DNA from 4 places in the Streptomyces broussonetiae genome. Region 4 is predicted to be linked to each of the others. Evidence: riboswitches for the same ligand, from Rfam matches in the RefSeq annotation. Region 4 holds a riboswitch; each other region holds the start of a gene.

Region 1 (4,163 bases), 1.2 Mb from region 4:
ACCAAGGTGCTGCTCCCTGCGGTCGCCGCACCGGTCGTCGCGGGCATCGCGGCCATGCTGTCCACCCGCCTGTCCTACGGCATCGGCAACAGGAGCGAGGGCGAGGCCTCCCGCAAGGGCTACCGCGCCGGGCAGATCGCCTCCGCCGGTCTGGTCTCCCTCGCCCACGGCACCAACGACGCCCAGAAGACGATGGGCATCATCACCCTCGCGCTGATCGCGGGCGGCGCCATCGCCCCCGGCTCGAACCCTCCCACCTGGGTGATCCTCTCCGCGGGCCTCGCCATCGCGCTCGGCACCTACATCGGCGGCTGGCGCATCATCCGCACCATGGGCACGGGCCTGACGGACCTGGAGCCGCGCCAGGGCTTCGCCGCCCAGACCAGCGCCGCGACCGCCATCCTGGCCTCCTCCCACCTGGGCTTCTCCCTCTCCACCACGCACGTCGTCTCCGGCGCGGTGATGGGCACGGGCCTCGGCCGCAAGGGCGGCGTGGTCCGCTGGTCCACCGCGACCCGTATGGCCGTCGCCTGGGTCCTCACCCTTCCGGCCGCCGCGCTGGTCGGCGCGGGCGCCGAGTCCGTCACCGACCTCGGTGACTGGGGCACGGCCGTGGTCGCGGTCTTCCTGATCGCCGCGAGCGCCGCGATCTGGAAGCTCTCCCGCCGGGAGGTCGTCGACCACACCAACGTCGTCGCCGGGGCCGAGGAGCCGGCCGGCGTGGTGACCACCGCCATCGCCGCGGTGACCCCGCCTCCGGCGGGTGCGATCGGCGAGGACCTGACGGCCGTGATCCCCGCCCCTGCCGCCGAACCCACCCCGCAGGCCGCCGGACCGGCCGCCACCGTCTGACCCCGGCCACCCCGGTTACCAAGGAAGCGTCCCCATGAAGATCGACTGGTCGGCCATCGGCTCCGTCTTCGGCGTCAGCCTCGTGTTCACGGTGGGCCTGGTGGCCCTGTTCACCCTCGGCGTCAACGGCCTGGCCAAGCGCGAGAAGGCCGCCGCGCAGGGCGGCTCCGCCGCGCTTGCCGTCACCGGCGCCTACGTCTGCTTCGCCGCCTGCGCGGCTGCGGTCTCGTACGGCATCTACCTGATCGTGGTCAAGGCCTGACACACGGCATGGCCGAAGGCTCCCCTCCCGTTCCTGCGGAGGGGAGCCTTCGGCATGTCCTGCGGCCGGCCGCGTCCCGCGGTGTGGGGATCGGCACACTCTCCCTGTGCAGGTCAACGGCAAGTTGACGGCCGTTCCGGGTGCGTGGTGGACTGCCCGGGCCAGCTACGGCGGCAGGAGAGGAAGCCGGTGTGAATCCGGCGCGGTCCCGCCACTGTCACCGGGGAAGAACCCCCGGGAGCCAGGAACTCTCACCGCCGAATCTCGTCGAACCAGGGCGCGGACACCCTGAGTGAGGACATCGATCGCCATGCCCGGCTGCAGAAGGACCCGTACCAGGCCCGCTCCTGTTCCCACGGCCGGCTGAGCCGATGGGTGCCGATCGCTCCTACGCGTACGGCGCCGCCGCCGGCCTTCTCGGCGACCTGCTCCTCGGCGATCCGCGCCGCGGGCACCCGGTCGCCGTCTTCGGGCGTGCGGCAGGAGCCGTGGAAGGCGCGTTGTGGCACGACCACCGCGGCTGGGGCGCCCTGCACACCGTCGTGTGCACGGGCGGCGCCGTCGCTCTGGGCACGGTCGCCGCACGCGCCGTACGCCCCTGCCCCCCCGCCTCCGCAGCGCTGACCGCCGCGGCCGTCTGGGCCGTCGTCGGCGGTACATCGCTCGCGCGTGAAGCCCGCACCGTCGGGCGGGCGTTGGAGGCCGGGGACATCGAGGCGGCGCGGGCGCGGCTGCCGCATCTGTGCGGCCGGGACCCGCAGGCGCTGGACGCCGACGGGATCGCCCGTGCCGTGGTCGAGTCGGTCGCCGAGAACACCTCCGACGCCGTCGTGGGCGCCCTGGTGTGGGGCGCCGTGGCCGGGGTGCCGGGGCTGCTCGGCTTCCGGGCGGTCAACACCCTGGACGCGATGGTCGGCCACAGGTCCCCGCGCCACCGCCGCTACGGCTGGGCCTCCGCCCGGCTCGACGACCTGGCCGGCTGGCCGGGGGCGCGGCTGACCGCCGTACTCGCCGCCGTGGCCGGACCCGACCCGCGCGGTGCCCTGCGTGCCTGGCAGGCCGACGCCCACCGGCACCCGAGTCCCAACGCCGGGCCCGTGGAGGCCTCCTTCGCGGGCGCGCTCGGCGTACGCCTGGGCGGAACGCTCTCCTACGGCGGACGTGTCGAGCACCGGCCCGTGCTCAACGGGGCGAGCGGCCGGACGGTCCGGGTCACCGACATCGACCGGGCCGCACGGCTCTCCCGTCGCGTCGGCCTGCTCGCGCTCGGTACGACGGTCGCCGCGCGCCTGCTCGTCAAGAGCGTCAAGAGTTCCAGGAGTGTCAAGAGCCCGAAGGGACGTGGGAAGTGAACGGGGGACTCCTCGTCGCCGGCACCACCTCCGACGCCGGCAAGAGCGTCGTGACGGCCGGGATCTGCCGGTGGCTGGTGCGCCAGGGCGTGAAGGCAGCGCCGTTCAAGGCGCAGAACATGTCGCTCAACTCCTTCGTGACCCGCGAGGGCGCGGAGATCGGCCGGGCGCAGGCCATGCAGGCCCAGGCGTGCCGGATCGAGCCGACCGCGCTGATGAACCCGGTGCTGCTCAAGCCGGGCGGTGAGCAGAGCAGCCAAGTGGTGCTGCTGGGCAGGCCGGTGGGCGAGCTGAGCGCGCGCGGCTATCACGGCGGACGGCAGCAGCAGCTGCTCGGCACGGTGCTGGACTGTCTCGCCGAGTTGCGGGGCACGTATGACGCGGTGATCTGTGAGGGCGCGGGCAGCCCGGCCGAGATCAACCTGCGCCGGACCGACATCGTGAACATGGGGGTCGCGCGGAACGCGCGACTGCCCGTGCTCGTCGTCGGCGACATCGACCGCGGGGGCGTCTTCGCCTCCTTCTTCGGGACCCTCGCCCTGCTCTCGCCCGAGGACCAGGAACTGGTCGCCGGGTTCCTGGTGAACAAGTTCCGGGGGGACGTGAGCCTTCTGGAGCCCGGGCTCGACATGCTGCACGGCCTCACCGGACGGCAGACCTACGGCGTCCTCCCCTTCCGGCACGGCCTCGGCATCGACGAGGAGGACGGGCTCCGCGTCTCCCTGCGCGGAGCGGTGCGGGAGTCGCACGTCTCCTCCCCCGTCGGCGAGGACGTGCTCCGGGTCGCCGTCTGCGCGATCCCGCTGATGTCCAACTTCACGGACGTGGACGCGCTCGCCGCCGAACCCGGCGTCGTGGTGCGGTTCGTGGACCGGCCGGAGGAGCTGGCGGACGCCGACCTCGTCGTCGTCCCCGGCACACGGGGGACGGTCCGGGCCCTGGAGTGGCTGCACGAGCGGGGGATCGCGGACGCGCTGCGGCGCAGGGCCGCCGAACACAGGCCCGTCCTCGGCATCTGCGGCGGCTTCCAGATCCTCGGTGAGCACATCGAGGACGAGGTCGAGAGCCGGCAGGGGCAGGTCGAAGGCCTCGGGGTACTGCCCGTAAGGGTGCGGTTCGCCCCCGAGAAGACCCTTACCCGGCCGGAAGGGGCAGCACTCGGCGAGCGGGTCGAGGGGTACGAGATCCACCACGGTGTCGCCCAGGTGCTGGGCGGCGAACCCTTCCTGGACGGCTGCCGGGTCGGGCAGACCTGGGGCACCCACTGGCACGGCTCACTGGAGTCGGACGGCTTCCGGCGGGCCTTCCTGCGCGAGGTGGCCGCCGCCGCGGGCCGCCGCTTCGTGCCCGCGCCGGACACCTCCTTCGCCGCGCTGCGCGAGGAGCAGCTCGACCGGCTCGGCGACCTGATCGAACAGCACGCGGACACGGACGCGCTCTGGCGGCTCATCGAGTCGGGCGCGCCGCAAGGACTGCCTTTCATTCCACCGGGAGCGCCCGCATGAGCACAGTGTTGTTGTTGTCCACCGCCGACACGGACCTGCTGGCGGCCCGGGCCTCCGGCGCGGACTACCGCATCGGCAACCCGACCCGGGTGGACGTCGGGCAGGAGCTGCCGGGGCTGCTCGAGGGTGCCGACCTGGCCGTCGTACGGCTCCTCGGCGGCAAGCGCGCCTGGGAGGACGGGCTCGCCGCGC
Region 2 (4,163 bases), 4.8 Mb from region 4:
CTGTACACGGCGTACACCTTCGTCGCCGTGCCGGCGGCGGTCTACGCGGCGGGCGCGTCCGGCTTCTTCGCGGTGCCGTACACGATCCTGGTCTACCCGCTGATCTTCACCTTCCTGCCGCGCCTGTGGTCGGTCTCGCACCGCCACGGGTACGTCACCACCTCGGACTTCGTCCGGGGCCGGTTCGGCTCGAAGGGCCTGTCGCTCGCGGTGGCGCTGACCGGAATCCTCGCGACGATGCCGTACATCGCGCTCCAACTCGTCGGCATCCAGGCCGTGCTGGACGTGATGGGGGTCGGCGGCGGGGACAACACCAACTGGTTCATGAAGGACCTGCCCCTGCTGATCGCCTTCGGCGTGCTGGCGGCCTACACCTACTCCTCCGGCCTGCGCGCGCCCGCCCTGATCGCGTTCGTCAAGGACGCCCTGATCTACATCGTCATCGCGGTGGCGATCATCTACATCCCGATCAAGCTGGGCGGCTTCGACGACATCTTCGCCAAGGCGGGCCACGCGTTCAGCCAGGTCAGCCCCGCCACCGGCAAGCCGCGCGGCGCGCTCGCGCCGCCGGAGGCGGGCCAGTGGACCTACGCCACCCTGGCCCTCGGCTCGGCCCTGGCCCTCTTCATGTACCCGCACTCGATCACCGCGACCCTGTCGTCCAAGAGCCGTGAGGTGATCCGCCGCAACACCACGATCCTGCCGCTGTACTCCCTGATGCTCGGCCTGCTGGCCCTGCTGGGCTTCATGGCGATCGCGGCCGGCGTGAAGGTCACCAACGGCCAGCTGGCGATCCCGCAGCTGTTCGAGGACATGTTCCCGGACTGGTTCGCGGGCGTGGCCTTCGCGGCGATCGGCATCGGCGCGCTGGTGCCGGCGGCGATCATGTCGATCGCGGCGGCGAACCTCTTCACCCGCAACATCTACAAGGACTTCATCAAGCCGGACGCCACGCCGAGGCAGGAGGCCCAGGTCTCCAAGATCGTCTCGCTGCTGGTGAAGTTCGGCGCCCTGCTCTTCGTCCTGACCATGGACAAGACCGTCGCCATCAACTTCCAGCTGCTGGGCGGCATCTGGATCCTGCAGACCTTCCCGGCCCTGGTCGGCGGCCTGTTCACCCGCTGGTTCCACCGCTGGGCGCTGCTCACCGGCTGGGCGGTCGGCATGATCTACGGCACGGTCGCCGCGTACGGTGTCGCCTCCCCGACCCAGAAGCACTTCGGAGGCTCGTCGAAGGAGATCCCGGGCATCGGTGAGATCGGCTACATCGGCTTCACGGCGTTCGTGCTCAACGTGGCGGTCACGGTGGTCCTCACGCTCGTCCTGCGGGCCGTGAAGGCCCCCGAGGGCATCGACGAGACCAGGCCGGAGGACTACACGGCGGACGCGGGCGACCAGGGTGTCGAAACGGAACTGGTGGGCGTCGCCCACTGACGCACGTCGTACGCGGCACACCACCACAGCGGGCCGCCGGGGGACGAACCCACGGCGGCCCGTTTCGCATACCTCCCGTCATACACAAGTTGACGCTCTGAAGCCAGCGCAACACACAACAGACACAACATCTGGTGGTGCCACGACAGCCCGGCACTAGATGTATGCTCATCCTCGCTGTCGTCGCAGGGGAATCCGGTGTGAATCCGGAACTGTCCCGCAACGGTGTACTTGTGCGCGTATGCGCCCAGGAGTCAGTCCGAGGACCTGCCGGCAGCGTGCGCCCGGCCGTCCGGCCCGGGTGCCTTCCGACGTCCGGGCCTCGTGGAATGGGCCGGTGGACGCCACGCGTGTGCGCTCGTGGCTGCCCCCTGCCCTCCGCAAGGCCCCCGTGCCGAGCGAGGGAGAGCCCCACGTGACCATCGCGCCAGCAGATCCGGCTTCAGCCAGCGGCCTGGACACCGACGGTCCCGGTACCGCGTTGCTGCGGACCCTGACCGAGCTGACCGCCGACCTCCCCGACGCCGACCCCGGCCGGGTCGCCGCCGCCGCGCTGCGCGGCCGGTCCGCCCGGGCCGACGAGGCGGAGTTGCGCGAACTGGCCACCGAGGCCGCCGCCGGGCTCATCTCCGAGGACCCCGCCTACTCGCGGCTGGCCGCCCGGCTACTGACCCTCTCCATCCGCGCCGAGGCCGGCTCGCAGGGCGTGACGTCCTTCACCGAGTCCGTGGCCGTCGGTCACCGCGAGGGCCTGATCGCCGACCGCACCGCGGAGTTCGCGCGGCTGCACGCGGCCCGCCTCGACGCCCTGATCGACACCGGCGCCGACGACCGCTTCGGCTACTTCGGCCTGCGCACCCTGCACAGCCGCTATCTGCTGCGGCACCCGATCACCCGCAAGGTGATCGAGACTCCGCAGCACTTCATGCTCCGGGTGGCCGCCGGACTCGCCGAGGACGACACCGCACGCTCCGTCGACGAAGTCGCCGCGCTCTACCGGCTCATGAGCCGCCTCGACTACCTGCCGTCCTCCCCCACGCTCTTCAACTCCGGTACGCGGCACCCGCAGATGTCGTCCTGCTACCTGCTCGACTCCCCGCTGGACGAGCTGGACTCCATCTACGACCGCTACCACCAGGTTGCCCGGCTCTCCAAGCACGCGGGCGGCATCGGGCTGTCGTACTCCCGTATCCGCAGCCGCGGTTCGCTGATCCGGGGCACCAACGGGCACTCCAACGGCATCGTCCCGTTCCTCAAGACGCTGGACGCCTCGGTGGCCGCCGTGAACCAGGGCGGCCGGCGCAAGGGTGCCGCGGCCGTCTACCTGGAGACCTGGCACTCCGACATCGAGGAGTTCCTGGAGCTGCGGGACAACACCGGTGAGGACGCCCGCCGTACGCACAACCTGAACCTCGCGCACTGGATCCCGGACGAGTTCATGCGCCGGGTGAACGCGGACGCCGAGTGGTCGCTGTTCTCCCCGGCCGACGTGCCGGAGCTGGTGGACCTGTGGGGCGAGGAGTTCGACGCCGCCTACCGCAAGGCCGAGCAGGCGGGCCTGGCGAAGAAGACCATCCCGGCCCGCGAGCTGTACGGCCGCATGATGCGCACCCTCGCGCAGACCGGCAACGGCTGGATGACCTTCAAGGACGCGGCCAACCGCACCGCCAACCAGACGGCCCTGCCCGGTCACGTGGTCCACTCCTCCAACCTCTGCACGGAGATCCTGGAGGTCACGGACGACGGCGAGACGGCGGTCTGCAACCTGGGATCCGTGAACCTGGGTGCCTTCGTCGACGCGGCGCGCGGCGACATCGACTGGGAGCGGCTGGACGAGACCGTCCGCACGGCCGTGACCTTCCTCGACCGGGTCGTGGACATCAACTTCTACCCGACCGAGCAGGCGGGCCGCTCCAATGCCAGGTGGCGTCCGGTCGGCCTCGGGGCGATGGGTCTGCAGGACGTCTTCTTCAAGCTGCGTCTGCCCTTCGACTCCGCCGAGGCCAGGGCCCTGTCGACGCGGATCGCCGAGCGGATCATGCTTGCCGCGTACGAGGCCTCCACCGACCTCGCCGAGCGCAGCGGCCCGCTGCCGGCCTGGGAGAAGACCCGTACGGCCCAGGGCGTGCTGCACCCGGACCACTACGACACCGAGCTGACCTGGCCCGAGCGCTGGGACGCGCTCCGCAGGCGCGTCGCGTCCGTCGGCATGCGCAACTCGCTGCTGCTCGCCATCGCCCCGACGGCGACCATCGCCTCCATCGCGGGCGTGTACGAGTGCATCGAGCCGCAGGTGTCGAACCTGTTCAAGCGCGAGACGCTGTCCGGTGAGTTCCTGCAGGTCAACTCGTACCTGGTGCAGGACCTGAAGAACCTCGGCGTGTGGGACGCGCGCACCCGTGAGGCGCTGCGCGACTCCAACGGCTCGGTGCAGGGTTTCGTGTGGATCCCCGAGGAGGTGCGGGCGCTGTACCGCACGGCGTGGGAGATCCCGCAGCGCGGCCTGATCGACATGGCCGCGGCCCGCACCCCGTTCCTGGACCAGGCGCAGTCCCTGAACCTGTTCCTGGAGACGCCGACCATCGGCAAGCTCTCCTCGATGTACGCGTACGCCTGGAAGTCGGGCCTGAAGACGACGTACTACCTGCGCTCCCGCCCGGCGACGCGGATCGCCCGCGCGGCCCAGGCGCAGAGCACCGCCGGCATCCCCGTCCAGCAGGCCGCCGACC
Region 3 (4,163 bases), 1.8 Mb from region 4:
CCGACCGGTCAACTCCCCCAGTCTGGCCAGGACTTCGGCCAGCGAGATGTAGGCATCACTCACCGAGGTCCCCCCTGAGTGTGTGTCGTCCGTGTGATGACCGGACGGAACGCGAGGCTACCCGGTCGCCCGGTCGCCGACCAGACGTGACAACGCTCCCTGCCCAATGCGGCAGTAATAGTTGACAGTTGAGGGCGCGGCGGGTGAGGATCACGGCACAGAGAGCAAGCTTTCGACCCGCCCCGGGTGCCGCCTATGGGGGAGCGGCATCCGGGGTGTTTCTCTGCCCCGCCCCCCGCGAAGGTGATGCGCCGATGCCGCAGCCCGTCCTTCTGCTCGGGGCCGGCCCGGCCGCGTACGGGTTCCCGCTGGCGCGGATCGCCGGGATCCACCCGGTGATCCTGGTCGACACCACCGTGCCCGGCTGGGCGCAGCCCTTCCTGTCCGGCCATCTCGCCACCGACCCCGAGCGGGAGGCGGAGACGGCCGGGACGATCGCGCGGTACGCGGACGGACAACGGATCGCCGGCGTGCTCACCTGGACCAGGGGGCACCTGGTCACCACCGCACGGGTCACCGGACAACTGGGCCTGCCCGGACCGTCGTACGAGGCGGCGGCGGCCTGCGCCGACCCGGCGGCGGTACGGGCCCGGCTCGCCCTGCACCAGGTGCTGCCCGACGAGCCCGGGGACGCCGACGGTCCGCTGGTGTCCGCCGAGACCGTCGTCCTGGACGACGAGGTCCGCATCGCCGCGCTCACCCGTACGACGCCGGGTCCGCCGGGGCGCCTGCCGCTGCGGCACTGCGTCCACGCACACGACGGACTGCTGCACAACCGCTTCCTGCGGCAGACCGTCGAGCGGGCGGTACGGGCCCTGGGGCTCAACCACACCGTCGCCCATGTGGGGCTCCGGGTGACCGGACGCGGGCCCCGGGTGACCGGGGTCGCGCCGTACCTGCCGGGCGATCTGATCCCTTCGCTGGTGGAGCGGGCGACCGGGGTCGATCTGGCGGAGGTGGCGGTGGCACTGGCGTGCGGGACGGGCGTGGACCTCTCGCCCAGCCGGCAGCGGGCCGCGGCGGTCCGCTTCGCGGAGTCGACGGATTCCCGGCAGCGCCGGCGGCGGATGTACTGGGTGGTGGAGGGGGAGGACGTGGCGGAGTGCGATCGGGCGCTGGACGCCGCATGACGCTCTCGCCGCGGGGGGGGCCGTCCGGCGCACGGTGGGGGGTGCGTTCGGGGGCGTGCGGGGCGGTCACGGCGGCCGTCCACCGCGTGACCCCGGTCACGACCGTCCTGTGCGCACAGCCACTCCTCGGGCCGCGCGGGGCTGCCGGTAAGGTGGCGGGGTCGTCATCACACCCGTACAGGGGAAAGCCGGTGCAATTCCGGCGCTGACCCGCAACCGTAAGAGCCGGACTGCCCCGGACGGGACGTTGACCGGCTCACGTGCGTCGGCGGCCCGCCGCGCACGGCACCGTCGAGGTCTACGGAGCCGAGCCGCCCGGGGTGTCCCGTGCGCTGCCCGGCTCCCCGCAGGAGAGGCAGTCGCCGACCATGAACGTCCGCCGCAGCGCAGCGGCTCTCGCCGTCGTAGGCGTGCTGGCCGCCGCCGCGCCCGCCACGGCCGCCGGGCCGTCCCCGTCCCCGAAGGGCGCGATCCCGTCCGGGCTGTACGGCACCTCCGATCCGACGTACGACGGTGTGTGGCGCCAGTCGCTGACGCTGATCGCCCAGCGCACGCTCGGCTACGAACCGGCCGCGAAGGCCGTGGACTGGCTCGCCGGCCAGCAGTGCGCGAACGGCTCCTTCGCCGCGTTCCGCGCCGACCCGGCCAAGGCCTGCGACAGCAAGGTCATGGTGGACACCAACAGCACGGCCGCCGCCGTCCAGGCCCTGAAGGCCGCCGGCGGGCACGACGACGCCGTCGGCAAGGCCATGACCTGGCTGAAGTCCGTGCAGAACAAGGACGGCGGCTGGGGCTACGCCCCGGGCGGAGCCAGCGACACCAACTCCACCTCCGTCGTCATCGGCGCGCTGACCGCGACCGGCACGGACCCGGCGAAGGTCGCCAAGGCGGGCAAGTCCCCCTACGACCTGCTTGCCGCCATGGCCGTCCCCTGCGACAGGACCGGCGGTGGCGCCCTCGCCTTCCAGCCGGACAAGAAGGGCGAACTGCTGGCCAACGCCGACGCGTCGGCGGCGGGCGTGCTCGGCGCGCTCGGCAAGGGGTTCGTCACAACGGCCGGCAAGGCACCCGGCAGCACCACGTGCGTCTTGGGCAAGCACCTCACCCCGGCGCAGATCGCGGACAACGCGGGCGCGAACCTGGCCTCGGTCGTCGCGAAGACCGGCCACCTGACGTCGACTCTGCCCGGCGCCATGGACCAGCCGGACTACGGCAACACGGCGGACACGGTCGTCGCGCTCGCCGCCGACGGACGCGTCACGCAGGCGCTGCAGTCGTACACCTGGCTGGAGAACAACGCCCTCAAGTGGGCCGAGCAGAGCGGCCCGGCGGCCTACGCCCAGCTGATCCTCGCCGCGCACGCGGTGGGCGCGCAGCCCGGTGACTTCGGCGGCACCAGCCTCGTCCGGTCCCTCAACGCGCAGGGCCCGGCCCCGAGCATGCCCTCCACCGGGCACGAGACGAAGAAGAAGTCGGACGGCAACTCGTCGTTCGGCCTCTGGTGGTTCGTCGGCGTCTGCCTAGTCGCGGGCATCGGCATCGGCTTCCTGCTGAGCGGCCGGAAGAAGCAGCAGCCGTGATCCGTCGTGCGGCGAGCCTGGCGCTGGCCGCGCTCGTCCTGCTGACGGCCGCCGCGACCCAGGCGCACGCCACCGGCTACCGCTACTGGTCCTTCTGGGAGCGGACGGACGGCCGTTGGACGTACGCGACGCAGGGGCCCTCGACCGCCCGTCCCGACGACGGCGCGGTGGAGGGCTTCCGCTTCGCGGTCAGCGCGGACTCGGCCGACGCGAGCCGGCCGCGCGGCACGGCGGACTTCGGGGCCATCTGCTCGACCACACCGGCCAGGTCGGGGATGAAGCGGGTGGCGCTGGTCCTCGACTTCGGCATCCCGGCGGACGCGCCGTCCGGCGAGACGCCGCCGGCGGGCCGTACGGCCTGCGCGCGCGTGTCCGACGACGCGACGACGGCCGAGGCTCTGGCCGCCGTCGCGAGGCCCCTGCGCTACGACACCAACGCCCTGCTGTGCGCCATCGCGGGCTATCCGCGCAGCGGGTGCGGGGAGCAGGTGTCGACGGACGGCAGGAAGACCGCGACGCCCGCGCAGTCCACGCAGTCCAGGCAGTCCACGCAGAGGAGCAGCGGCTCCGACGGCGGGCCCTCGCTGGGGTTGCCGATCGGTGCGGGGGTGGTGGCCCTGCTGGCGGGCGCGGCGGTGTGGCAGGCACGGCGGCGACGCAATGCCTAGGTCCGGTCGTCGCGGGGCAGGCGGGAGTTCGACGACAGGGCCCGGCAGCCGCACCGGGCACCGGGCCGCCGTGCACCCCGGCGCCTGGTGGCTCTGGGCACTGGGCCTCGGCAGCGCCGCCACCCGCACCGCCAACCCGCTCCTGCTCGCCCTCCTCGTCTCCGCGTCCGCCTACGTCGTCGCGACGCACCGCACTGCCACCCCCGCCGCCCGCTCCTACACCGCCTTCGCCAAGCTCGCTCTCGCCGTCCTCCTCATCCGCCTCTTCTTCGCGGTGGCACTCGGCTCCCCCATCCCCGGCACCCACACCCTCCTCACCCTCCCCGAGGTCCCGCTCCCCCACTGGGCGCAGGGCATCCGCCTGGGCGGCAGGGTCACGGCCGAGGCCCTGGTCTTCGCGGCCTACGACGGCCTGAAGCTGGCCACCCTCCTGATCTGCGTCGGCGCGGCGAACGCCCTCGCGAGCCCGGGCCGCCTGCTCAAGTCCCTCCCGGGCGCTCTGTACGAGACCGGCGTCGCCGTGGTCGTCGCCCTCACCTTCGCGCCCCATCTCGTCGCCGACGTCCAGCGGCTGCGCGCCGCCCGCCGGCTGCGCGGCCGCCCGGACCGGGGCCTGCGCGGGCTGCTCCAGGTCGGACTGCCGGTCCTGGAGGGCGCGTTGGAGCGCTCGGTCGCGCTCGCCGCCTCGATGGAGGCCCGCGGCTACGGCCGCAGCGCCGAGGTCC
Region 4 (4,163 bases):
TTGGCGCACGGCCGGAGCCGGCCGGGGGTCGCCTGCTGGAGCACGCTCCACGCCAGCACGGCTTCCACCGCCATCCGGCGCTCCGCGGGGGCGTCCACCTGCCAGGACACCCCCGCGGGCGAGAGATACGGGCGGGAGGTGACGTCTTCCAGGAGCGGAGCCGGCGACGCGGCGGGGCGCCTGCCGCGCACCACGCCCTGGTGGGCGTCGCGCGCCTGCACGAGGCTGCGGCGCTCGTCCGCGGTGCCACTGCCGCTGTGGACCCACTGCCAGAATCCGGCCGCTTCCGGATCCGCCAGCCGGGCCTGGACGGCGCCGTTGACCACTGGCGTGCTGTTGAGCAGCCCCAGCAGCACGTCCTGCTGTTCTCGGTCGGTCACCCTCGCACCCCCTCACCGATCCGGGGCGCTTGACACGCCACCCCCAATATAACCTATGAAATATCGTTGACAGGTTAGATCGAGCCTGGTCCAGCCCCGACAACTGGGTCCACGACCAAGCGCTGCTGGACCGCCCCGGAAACAACGAGATCCAGCTCAGGCTCTTCCGCGACTCCCAGGTCCCCCTGCCGGCGGTCTGGGGAGCGAACGACGAGATCTTCGGTCCCGAGGGCGCCGAGGCGTTCCGCCAGGACCTGCCCGAGGCCGAGATCCACCTGCTGGACTCCGGGCACTTCGCCCTGGAGAGCCATCTGCAGACCGTCACCGAGCACATCCGCGCCTTCCTCGCCCGCGTCCTCGCCTGACGCACAGGGCAGCGGGGCGGTTGCGTGGTCCGTCTCGTCCGCCAGAAACCCATCCGGGGTACGGCGACCCGCGTACCCCGCACCGGAAGGAACCCACCATGGGTGGATCGCGCACCGGGTGAACCGGGTGGACGGCAGGTACCAGCGGTGCTCGGCTTCGTCGACAGCGCTCACTTGCTGCGCATGCAGGTCCAACAGCGCGAAGAACTCCTCGTCAGGGGCCGGCATCCGGCGAAGGCGGCGCTGCCGCCCACGACGGCCCTGCGGTCTCAGGAGTCAAGGAGCCGTCAGTGTCCGCGCCTTGGGACGTGCAGTGTTTCAGCAGCGCGGAAATCGGGCCGTCGACCAGCCGGTAGCGCACGATCCGGCCGTCCTTCTCGCCCTCGACGATGCCGGCGGTCCGCAGGAGACGGAGAGCCTGGGAGACGGCGGTGTCCCTCATGCCGGTCGCCAGGGCGAGGTCGGAGACCGCGATGGGGCCGGCTTCCTGCAGGGCGAGCAGCAAGGACAGACGTCCGGGGTCGGAGAGCAGGGAGAAGCGCTCGGCCCAGGCGCGTACGCGCTCGGGCTCGCCGACGGCGGCGATGGCGTCGCAGACCCGGTGACCGTCGATGGTCCGCTGCCCGGCGCGTTCCGCGGGGACGAGATGCATGGGCTCATCATCGCAGCCGCCCTCGATCCGCTCCATACCTGAGCAGTTGTGCAGCCTTGCAGCCATACGCCACGGCCTCTTAGGGTGGGCAGGCCGTGGTGTTCGGGAAGACCGGTGACAGCCCTCAGGGGCTCAGTCCGGAGCGGCCCTCGCCACTGTGATCGGGGAGTTCCCACCTCATGCGTTGCCACTGGCCTCACGGCCGGGAAGGCAGGGGTGGGCGCGTCGACCCGTCAGCCAGGAGACCGGCCACGGCATCACGAAGCTGATCCACGAGGTGCTGGAGCGTGACTGTATGACCGTGTCCCCAGGCGTGCCCGAAACCGACGCCGCCCCGTCCTTCCACTGGCGTCGCGAGGACACCGTACGAACCGCCGGCCTGCTGGCCGTGATCGTCGCACTGCACGTGCTGGCGTTCGGGATCCTGTTCCTGCTCGTGGTCCCGCGTCACTACGAGGTGGGTACCAAGGCGTTCGGCATCGGTCTGGGCATCACGGCCTACACCCTCGGCATGCGGCACGCCTTCGACGCCGACCACATCGCCGCGATCGACAACACCACCCGCAAGCTGATGGCCGACGGCAAGCGGCCGGTGTCGGTGGGCTTCTGGTTCGCGCTCGGGCACTCCAGTGTGGTGGTCGTCATGGCCGCGCTGGTGGCCGGCGGCGCCAAACTCGCCGGCACGCTGATGAACGACGGCTCCCGGACCCACCAGGTTCTCGGCACCGTGGGCACCACGGTCTCCGGCAGCTTCCTGTACCTCATCGCCGCCCTCAACCTCGTCGCGCTGTTCGGCATCATGCGCGTCTTCAAGGCCATGCGCGCCGGACGCTACGACGAGACGGAGCTGGAGGCCCACCTCGACTCGCGCGGCTTCATGAACCGCATCCTGGGCCGGTTCACCAAGTCCATCCGCCGCCCCGGCCAGATGTTCCCCCTCGGCTTCCTCTTCGGTATCGGCTTCGACACCTCGACCGAGGTCCTGCTCCTCGCCCTGGCCGGCAACGGCGCCGCCGCCGGCCTGCCCTGGTACGCGGTCCTGTGCCTGCCTCTGCTTTTCGCGGCGGGCATGAGTCTGTTCGACACCCTGGACGGCACGTTCATGAACTTCGCCTACCAGTGGGCGTTCTCGAACCCCGTCCGCAAGGTCTTCTACAACCTCACCATCACCGGCCTGTCCATCGCCGTCGCCTTCTTCGTCGGCACCATCGAACTGGTCGGCGTCCTGCACGACAAGCTCGGCCTGAACGACGACGTCACCAGCTGGATCGCCGGCCTGAACCTGGACAACGTCGGCTATGTCATCGTCGGACTGTTCGTGGTCGTCTGGGCCGTGGCCATCGGCTACTGGCGCCTGGCCAAGGTCGAGGAGCGCTGGCGCGCCCGCACCCTGGACGCCGGCTGACAGCACGGCGACCGGCGCCGCAGCCGGCGTCCCGGAGCGGCCCGACAGCCGCAAGGCTCCCCCGAGCACCTTCCTCGCGGGAGCCTTCCCTCGTACCACCTGCCCGGGAAGGATGAGTCGCGCCCCTGCCGACCCGGGCGGACGCGGGGCTCCGGCCGCCCGGCATCGGCGTGGTGGCGGCGGCGGTGGCGGTGGCGGTGGCGGTGGCGGTGGCGGTGACCAACGGTGCGGGCCTGTCCGGCCCGCTCCAGATCGGACTTGCCGCGGCGAAGGGGGCGCCTGCGCGCTGCACGTCCCGCTCCACGGCGTCCACCACGTCGCCGGCCACGTCGCCGCCGACACACTCGAACACGGCCCGGCCCGGCTCGTTCGGGCGGCGTCCGCCCACCGGCCCCCGAACAACGTCCGCGAGAAGGCAGGTGAGTTCTCGGCAACTTCGCGTTCACGACGGCGGGAACCGACGGTAACAACCGCTTCCTAGCGTGACCGGCCATGGGATGAACCGTACGGACGGCTGTTCGCGGCGTATGACGGGCCGTCGGCTCCCCCGTCCTGCCGACGACGCCAAGCGGGGTTCTTCCCTTCACCGAGGCATCCGCACCAGCGTCATCGGGAGGCGCGGCATGAGTACCACCGAGTCACGACCCCAGGCGGCAGGCACGACGAAGGCCGCCGGGGACCAGGCGGTCAGGGAGACGCTGGAGGACTACACCCTCCGTTTCGCTCCCCGCAGTTACCGTCGCTGGACCCCCATGGTCGTGGCGACGACCGCGCTCGGCGGCATCGCCTACATGGCCGACTTCTCCATCGGCGCCGGCATCGGCCTGGCACACGGCACCGGCAACGCGCTCGTGGCGATCGCGGTGGCCGCCGTCGTCATTTTCGTCACCGGCTTTCCGCTGGCATACTACGGCGCCCGCTACAACATCGACCTCGACCTGATCACGCGCGGCTCCGGCTTCGGCTACTACGGCTCCGTGCTGACCAGCGTCATCTTCGCCAGCTTCACCTTCATCTTCTTCGCCCTCGAAGGCTCGATCATGGCCCAGGGCCTCAGGCTCGGCCTCGGACTGCCGCTGTGGCTGGGCTACTTGGTCTCCACCCTCATGGTCATCCCCCTGGTGATCTACGGCATGAAGGCACTCAGCAAGCTCCAGGTGTGGACGACGCCGATCTGGCTGCTGCTGATGATCGGCCCGCTGGTCTACCTGGTCGCCACCGACCCCGGCACGGTCGACCGCTTCCTCTCCTACGCCGGCACCGACGGCGACGGCGGTATCCACGCCGCGCCGGTCCTCCTCGGCGCAGGCGTATGCCTGTCGCTGATCGCGCAGATCGGCGAGCAGATCGACTATCTGCGC

The links. A riboswitch is a leader RNA that binds a small molecule or an ion and turns the genes downstream of it on or off. The one in region 4 is predicted to bind cobalamin.
Region 1: it holds a riboswitch for cobalamin, as region 4 does, so the genes downstream of both, GQF42_RS12065 (cobalamin biosynthesis protein) here and nicT (Nickel transporter NicT) in region 4, are expected to answer to the same signal.
Region 2: it holds a riboswitch for cobalamin, as region 4 does, so the genes downstream of both, GQF42_RS28720 (ribonucleoside-diphosphate reductase subunit alpha) here and nicT (Nickel transporter NicT) in region 4, are expected to answer to the same signal.
Region 3: it holds a riboswitch for cobalamin, as region 4 does, so the genes downstream of both, GQF42_RS14650 (prenyltransferase/squalene oxidase repeat-containing protein) here and nicT (Nickel transporter NicT) in region 4, are expected to answer to the same signal.

The regions. Positions count from the first base shown of each region.
Region 1 covers NZ_CP047020.1:2,607,265-2,611,427, forward strand. The annotation lists gene GQF42_RS12055 (inorganic phosphate transporter) at 1-852, shown strand, start outside; gene GQF42_RS12060 (hypothetical protein) at 887-1,114, shown strand; cobalamin riboswitch at 1,245-1,385, shown strand; gene GQF42_RS12065 (cobalamin biosynthesis protein) at 1,486-2,466, shown strand; gene GQF42_RS12070 (cobyric acid synthase) at 2,463-3,971, shown strand; gene cobN (cobaltochelatase subunit CobN) at 3,968-4,163, shown strand, end outside.
Region 2 covers NZ_CP047020.1:6,207,471-6,211,633, reverse strand. The annotation lists gene mctP (monocarboxylate uptake permease MctP) at 1-1,434, shown strand, start outside; cobalamin riboswitch at 1,553-1,723, shown strand; gene GQF42_RS28720 (ribonucleoside-diphosphate reductase subunit alpha) at 1,850-4,163, shown strand, end outside.
Region 3 covers NZ_CP047020.1:3,165,078-3,169,240, forward strand. The annotation lists gene GQF42_RS14640 (XRE family transcriptional regulator) at 1-63, opposite strand, end outside; gene GQF42_RS14645 (hypothetical protein) at 315-1,190, shown strand; adenosylcobalamin-variant (AdoCbl-variant) riboswitch at 1,363-1,434, shown strand; gene GQF42_RS14650 (prenyltransferase/squalene oxidase repeat-containing protein) at 1,559-2,770, shown strand; gene GQF42_RS14655 (SCO2322 family protein) at 2,767-3,438, shown strand; gene GQF42_RS14660 (energy-coupling factor transporter transmembrane protein EcfT) at 3,431-4,163, shown strand, end outside.
Region 4 covers NZ_CP047020.1:1,401,683-1,405,845, forward strand. The annotation lists gene GQF42_RS06710 (CGNR zinc finger domain-containing protein) at 1-380, opposite strand, end outside; partial or broken gene GQF42_RS45685 (alpha/beta fold hydrolase) at 458-745, shown strand; gene GQF42_RS06720 (ArsR/SmtB family transcription factor) at 960-1,397, opposite strand; cobalamin riboswitch at 1,477-1,665, shown strand; gene nicT (Nickel transporter NicT) at 1,693-2,802, shown strand; partial or broken gene GQF42_RS45690 (hypothetical protein) at 2,946-3,160, shown strand; gene GQF42_RS06735 (allantoin permease) at 3,426-4,163, shown strand, end outside.